2 regions of the Anoxybacillus ayderensis genome follow, and region 2 is predicted to be linked to the other one. Evidence: a T-box and tRNA genes for the amino acid it is inferred to sense, from the RefSeq annotation. Region 2 holds a T-box; the other holds one or more tRNA genes.

Region 1 (3,480 bases), on a different contig from region 2:
ACGCACCGCTGGTGTACCAGTTGTCCCGCCAGGGGCACAGCTGGGTAGCTATGTGCGGAAGGGATAAGCGCTGAAAGCATCTAAGCGTGAAGCCCCCCTCAAGATGAGATTTCCCATCGCGTCAAGCGAGTAAGATCCCTTGAAGATGACAAGGTAGATAGGTCCGAGGTGGAAGCGTGGCGACACGTGCAGCTGACGGATACTAATCGATCGAGGACTTAACTAAACACACAAGAAAAGCGTAGGCGACTACGCACCCCCTGTTATCTAGTTTTGAAGGAATAAAAAAAGCTTGACAACAAAAAATATTCCGTTATAATAACATTTGTCTAAAGCATTATTGCTCGGTGACGATGGCGGAGAGGTCACACCCGTTCCCATCCCGAACACGGAAGTTAAGCTCTCCAGCGCCGATGGTAGTTGGCGGGACACCGCCTGCGAGAGTAGGACGTTGCCGGGCAAGATGATATATTATTCCGCAGTAGCTCAGTGGTAGAGCACTCGGCTGTTAACCGAGCGGTCGTAGGTTCGAATCCTACCTGCGGAGCCATTTACGGAGAGCTGTCCGAGTGGTCGAAGGAGCACGATTGGAAATCGTGTAGACGTGATGAGCGTCTCAAGGGTTCGAATCCCTTGCTCTCCGCCAGCCACTTAGGAAATGGTATATGGCCCGTTGGTCAAGTGGTTAAGACACCGCCCTTTCACGGCGGTAACACGGGTTCGAATCCCGTACGGGTCATCTTTTGGAGGATTAGCTCAGCTGGGAGAGCACTTGCCTTACAAGCAAGGGGTCGGCGGTTCGATCCCGTCATCCTCCACCATATGTTATAAAGTGTATTGATGCATTTTTCTCCATTGAATAGTTTTTTATTTCATCGTCGCGGGGTGGAGCAGCCAGGTAGCTCGTCGGGCTCATAACCCGAAGGTCGCAGGTTCAAATCCTGCCCCCGCAACCAATATTGGTCCCGTAGTGTAGTGGTTAACATGCCTGCCTGTCACGCAGGAGATCGCGGGTTCGAGTCCCGTCGGGACCGCCATGTATGGCTCGGTAGCTCAGTCGGTAGAGCAAAGGACTGAAAATCCTTGTGTCGGCGGTTCGATTCCGTCCCGAGCCACCATTTTGAATGATGTCGGCTTAGTTTGTTTCATCTAAAAGTTTGATGCACTTCATATTATGCCGGCTTAGCTCAATTGGTAGAGCAACTGACTTGTAATCAGTAGGTTGCGGGTTCAAGTCCTGCAGCCGGCACCATCCGCGGAGGGGTAGCGAAGTGGCTAAACGCGGCGGACTGTAAATCCGCTCCCTTTGGGTTCGGCGGTTCGAATCCGTCCCCCTCCACCATTTTAGGGGCATAGTTTAATGGTAGAACAGAGGTCTCCAAAACCTCCGGTGTGGGTTCGATTCCTACTGCCCCTGCCAAAAAAACATGGCGGCTATGGCGAAGTGGTTAACGCACCAGATTGTGGCTCTGGCATTCGTGGGTTCGATTCCCACTAGTCGCCCCATATACATTTTAAAACGTTGGGGTATAGCCAAGCGGTAAGGCAACGGACTTTGACTCCGTGATGCGTTGGTTCGAATCCAGCTACCCCAGCCATATATGCGGAAGTAGTTCAGTGGTAGAACACCACCTTGCCAAGGTGGGGGTCGCGGGTTCGAGTCCCGTCTTCCGCTCTTCGTTTTATGGCGGCATAGCCAAGTGGTAAGGCAGAGGTCTGCAAAACCTTTACCACCGGTTCGAATCCGGTTGCCGCCTCCATTTTTTTATGCGCCGGGGTGGCGGAATTGGCAGACGCACAGGACTTAAAATCCTGCGGTAGGTGACTACCGTGCCGGTTCGAGTCCGGCCCTCGGCACTGAAAAGTCTTGACAAAGCAAGCTTGCATGATACAATTTAATTGTCTCATGCCGATGTGGCGGAACTGGCAGACGCGCACGACTCAAAATCGTGTGGGGTAGCCCCCCGTGTGGGTTCGACTCCCACCATCGGCACTGAATATTTGAGGATTCCTGTTGCACACAGGGATCCTTTTTTTATTTCCTCTTATACTTTTCCTTTTCTCCAGGACGCTCCAGCTTTGCTTTTTCATCCTTTTAGCTTTTATATTTTACGAAAATTTTCGTAGAAGAAATATATTTATTTCATGTTTTATTATAATTTTTCGTTTAGGGGGAAAAGATTTTATTGACTTATACGTCAATTGTTATTATGATTAAGTTACGAAACAAATGAAAGAAAGCGCTTTTTTGATTTGTTGTTTTACGAAAAATTTCGCAGGAGGTTCGAAATTATGCTTCAGTTTCCGAAAGATTTTATTTGGGGAGCTGCAACTTCATCGTATCAAATTGAAGGAACAGCGACTGGAGAAGATAAAATTTACTCGATCTGGGATCACTTTTCCCGCATTCCTGGCAAAATAGCGAATGGGGATAATGGCGATATTGCAATTGATCATTACAATCGTTATGTTGAAGACATCGCATTAATGAAAGCGCTTCATTTGAAAGCGTATCGATTTTCGACTAGTTGGGCGAGACTTTATTGTGAAACGCCAGGGAAGTTTAACGAAAAAGGTTTAGATTTTTATAAGCGTCTTGTAAATGAGCTGCTAGAGAACGGTATCGAGCCAATGTTGACCATTTATCATTGGGATATGCCACAAGCTCTTCAAGAGAAAGGTGGCTGGGAAAATCGTGATATCGTTCACTACTTCCAAGAATACGCTGCTTTCCTTTACGAGAATCTTGGGGATGTCGTGAAAAAATGGATTACGCATAATGAGCCGTGGGTTGTCACCTATTTAGGATATGGGAATGGCGAACATGCCCCAGGGATTCAAAACTTTACATCATTTTTAAAAGCAGCACATCATGTTCTTCTCTCACACGGGGAAGCGGTAAAAGCGTTTCGAGCAATCGGTCCGAAAGATGGGGAAATTGGTATTACGTTGAATTTGACACCTGGATATGCGGTCGATCCGAAAGATGAAAAAGCAGTTGATGCCGCTCGAAAATGGGACGGCTTTATGAATCGTTGGTTTTTAGATCCTGTATTTAAGGGACAATATCCAGCAGATATGTTAGAAGTGTATAAAGATTATTTACCAGACGTTTACAAAGAGGGAGATTTACAAACGATTCAGCAACCGATCGACTTTTTCGGATTTAACTATTATTCAACAGCAACATTAAAAGATTGGAAAAAAGGTGACCGTGAACCGATCGTATTTGAACATGTGAGCACAGGAAGACCTGTGACGGATATGAATTGGGAAGTGAATCCAAACGGTTTATTTGATTTAATGGTGCGATTGAAAAAAGATTATGGCGATATTCCATTATACATTACCGAAAACGGTGCTGCATACAAAGATCGCGTCAACGAACAAGGTGAAGTAGAAGATGATGAGCGAGTTGCTTATATACGAGAGCATTTAATCGCTTGCCACCGCGCGATTGAACAAGGCGTCAATTTAAAA
Region 2 (3,480 bases):
TGTCCATTTTGTTCCCCATAGAGAGCGTCATTCTCTAATTGGAGGTTGTATCGTGTAACTCTCAGCTGCTAGGGCGAGGATACATGAAAACAAAATGGCGATAAATGGTGAGGCACGACTGTTTTTATTTTACCAAAAATAAAAACAAAGGAGGAGCATTTATGGCTCGTTATACAGGTCCAACATGGAAAATTTCTCGCCGCCTTGGTATTTCATTGAGCGGTACAGGTAAAGAATTACAAAAACGTCCTTACCCACCAGGTCAACATGGTCCAGGACAACGCAAAAAATTATCTGAATATGGTATGCAGCTTCAAGAGAAGCAAAAACTCCGCCATATGTACGGTGTAAACGAACGCCAATTCCGTAAAACGTTCGAAGAAGCTGGTAAAATGGCTGGTAAACATGGTGAAAACTTCATGATCTTGCTTGAATCTCGTTTAGACAACCTTGTTTACCGTTTAGGTTTTGCGCGCACTCGCCGTCAAGCTCGCCAATTAGTTAACCACGGTCATATTTTAGTTGATGGCAGCCGCGTGAACATTCCATCTTATCGTGTAAAACCAGGTCAAACAATTTCTGTTCGCGAAAAATCTCGCAACCTTCAAATTATTAAAGAAGCGCTTGAAGTAAACAACTTCGTACCTGATTACTTAACGCTTGATGCGGACAAATTAGAAGGTACTTACACTCGTTTACCTGAACGCTCTGAATTGCCTGCAGAAATTAACGAAGCATTAATCGTCGAGTTCTACTCACGTTAATAAAAAATCCTCTCTGCCGAAGCAGAGAGGATTTTTTATGCATAACGGATTAAATAATATTTTTTCTTGCCGCGGCGAATAATCGTAAAGCGTCCTTCGATGCGATTTTCTTCTGTCATGATTTTATTTACGTCTTGCATGCGCTCACCGTTCACGTAAATCGCTCCATTCGCTACGTCCTCGCGCGCTTGACGTTTCGATGGACAAATGCCACTCGCTACGAGCAAATCAACAAGCGCCACTTCCTTTTCATGACATACATACGATGGTACATCTTTAAAACCTTGTTCAATCTCATTTGCTGTTAATTTTTCTACTTCTCCGCTAAAGAGTGCTTCAGAAATGTTCATCGCCTGTTGCAACGCTTCTTCCCCATGAACGAGACGCGTCATCTCCGCAGCTAATGCTTTTTGTGCTGCCCGTTTTTCCGGCGCTTCAGCTGTTTGTTTTTCTAATTCCATAATTTCTTCGTGCGATAAAAACGTAAAGTATTTCAAATATTTTACAACATCACGGTCATCTGTATTAATCCAAAATTGGTAAAACTCATATGGGGACGTTTTGTCAGCATCAAGCCATACCGCTCCACCTTCTGTTTTACCAAACTTCGTTCCGTCTGCTTTTGTTACGAGCGGAACAGTTAATCCAAACACTTTTGCATCTTCTTCTGTTTTTCGGATTAGTTCTAGCCCAGCTGTAATGTTCCCCCACTGGTCACTTCCACCAACTTGCAACTTGCAGTGATACATTTCATACAGTTTCAAAAAGTCGTATGCCTGCAAAATCATATAACTAAACTCTGTAAAAGAAATTCCTGTTTCTAATCGCGACTGTACAGATTCTTTCGCAAGCATGTAGTTAATTCCAAAGTTTTTCCCGACATCACGCAAAAATGTAATGACATCAAGCGAACCGATCCACTCGTAGTTATTGGCAATAATCGCTGGATTGTTTTCATTGTCAAAATCTAAAAAGCGGCTCAACTGTTGTTTAATCCGCTCACTGTAATGAGCGACCGTCTCTTTTTCATTTAATTTTCGCTCTGCTTTTTTTCCACTCGGATCTCCAATCAATCCTGTTGCCCCACCGACGAGCGCAATCGGCTGGTGACCAGCTTGCTGGAAGCGACGTAACATTAAAATCGGAAGCAAATGACCGATATGCAAACTATCCGCCGTTGGGTCAAAACCGCAATATACTTTTACGCTTTCTTCTGCTAGCAATGCTTTGAGTCCATCCTCATCTGTCATTTGATTAATTAAACCGCGAAATTGTAAATCTTGAAGCAAATCCATTTGAACCACCCTTTCCGTTTGTTATGGAAACAAAAAAACCCGTCCTTCATATGAAGGGACGAGTTTCATCGCGGTACCACCCTACTTAGAGAACATATATGTCCTCTCGCTTCATTGATATAACGGCTTATACCGTCTTTTGCTACTTTCGCACAAGCTGTTCGCAAAAGATGCTCACGGAGGTAATTCATGCTTACCTGTACGCTAGTTCGCACCAACCACTAGCTCTCTGTCAGCAGGGAGATAAGCACTACTCGTTCCGCTCATCGCTCGATTATTCACCTGTCAATATACCCTCTTTTATCATAAAACATCAACCGTTGTCAAGATCTTCAAACAAATTTAGACATTTTCCGATACGGAAAGACAAATTATGATATAATGATGAAAATACAATTCGGATGGGAGGTCACTATGTCAGAAAAACAAGTCCGATTTTCATGGCAAAAACTATGGCGCCATTTCACGATTACATACGAAGTCATTTGGAATGTATGTTTAATTATATTGATCGCATGTTTATGCGCGTTCAGTTTTGCCTTCGGTGTCGGTGCGGGATATTTCGCCTCGCTTGTGAAAGATGCTAAGCCGATTCCTTACAAAGAAATGAAAAAAGATATTTATAACTATGAAGAAACAACCCATATTTATTTTGCCAATCGTGAATATCTTGGCTATTTCCGTTCAGATTTAGAACGCGATGAAGTCAAACTTTCACAAGTTTCCCCTTACTTCATTCAAGCGGTCATCGCTACAGAAGATGAACATTTTTATGAACATAAAGGGGTTGTACCAAAAGCCATTATACGTGCCATCTTCCAAGAAGCGACAAACTCCTCGACGCGTAGCGGAGGGAGTACATTAACACAGCAGCTTGTAAAAAATCAAATTTTAACAAGTGAAGTGTCATTTGAGCGAAAAGCAAAAGAAGTGTTGCTCGCTTTACGGCTTGAGAAGTTTTTTTCTAAAGATGAAATTTTAGAAGCGTACATTAACGTTGTACCTTTCGGGAGAAACGCATCTGGGCGAAATATTGCCGGCGTCCAAGCCGCCGCAAAGGGTGTTTTCGGCATCGATGCAAAACAATTAACGTTGCCGCAAGCAGCTTTTTTAGCAGGGCTACCACAAAGTCCGTTTCGCTATACACCGTTCACTAGCGAAGGCGAGTTAAAAAGTGATTTATCTCCCGCGCTAAATCGGATGAAAACGGTATTAACGCGCATGAAAAAAGCTGGATACATTTCAGAAGAGCAATATAAAGACGCACTAGCATACGACGTTACGAAAGATTTTGTTTCTTCCTTGCCATCCCCAGTGGAAAAATATCCATGGCTGACGTTTGAAATCGAACGTCGTGCGAAAGATATTTTTATTGATTTACTAGCAAAAAAAGATGGATACGATCGGCAAGATGTGCGCTC

Evidence for each region. A T-box is a leader RNA that pairs with one kind of tRNA and senses whether it is charged. The one in region 2 lies ahead of tyrS (tyrosine--tRNA ligase), so its partner is inferred to be a tRNA-Tyr.
Region 1: it has a tRNA-Tyr gene. The T-box ahead of tyrS (tyrosine--tRNA ligase) is inferred to sense a tRNA for this amino acid. The anticodon was not compared.

Annotation. Positions count from the first base shown of each region.
Region 1 covers NZ_JACDUV010000002.1:72-3,551, forward strand. Annotated here, with positions in the region: partial or broken rRNA gene HNR63_RS02230 (23S ribosomal RNA) at 1-226, shown strand, start outside; rRNA gene rrf (5S ribosomal RNA) at 344-460, shown strand; tRNA gene HNR63_RS02240 (tRNA-Asn) at 476-550, shown strand; tRNA gene HNR63_RS02245 (tRNA-Ser) at 556-646, shown strand; tRNA gene HNR63_RS02250 (tRNA-Glu) at 668-739, shown strand; tRNA gene HNR63_RS02255 (tRNA-Val) at 746-821, shown strand; tRNA gene HNR63_RS02260 (tRNA-Met) at 880-956, shown strand; tRNA gene HNR63_RS02265 (tRNA-Asp) at 962-1,037, shown strand; tRNA gene HNR63_RS02270 (tRNA-Phe) at 1,043-1,118, shown strand; tRNA gene HNR63_RS02275 (tRNA-Thr) at 1,177-1,252, shown strand; tRNA gene HNR63_RS02280 (tRNA-Tyr) at 1,258-1,342, shown strand; tRNA gene HNR63_RS02285 (tRNA-Trp) at 1,347-1,420, shown strand; tRNA gene HNR63_RS02290 (tRNA-His) at 1,431-1,506, shown strand; tRNA gene HNR63_RS02295 (tRNA-Gln) at 1,524-1,598, shown strand; tRNA gene HNR63_RS02300 (tRNA-Gly) at 1,604-1,675, shown strand; tRNA gene HNR63_RS02305 (tRNA-Cys) at 1,687-1,760, shown strand; tRNA gene HNR63_RS02310 (tRNA-Leu) at 1,772-1,857, shown strand; tRNA gene HNR63_RS02315 (tRNA-Leu) at 1,909-1,993, shown strand; gene HNR63_RS02320 (GH1 family beta-glucosidase) at 2,293-3,480, shown strand, end outside.
Region 2 covers NZ_JACDUV010000004.1:93,340-96,819, reverse strand. Annotated here, with positions in the region: gene rpsD (30S ribosomal protein S4) at 162-764, shown strand; gene tyrS (tyrosine--tRNA ligase) at 800-2,059, opposite strand; T-box leader at 2,111-2,335, opposite strand; gene HNR63_RS07145 (transglycosylase domain-containing protein) at 2,474-3,480, shown strand, end outside.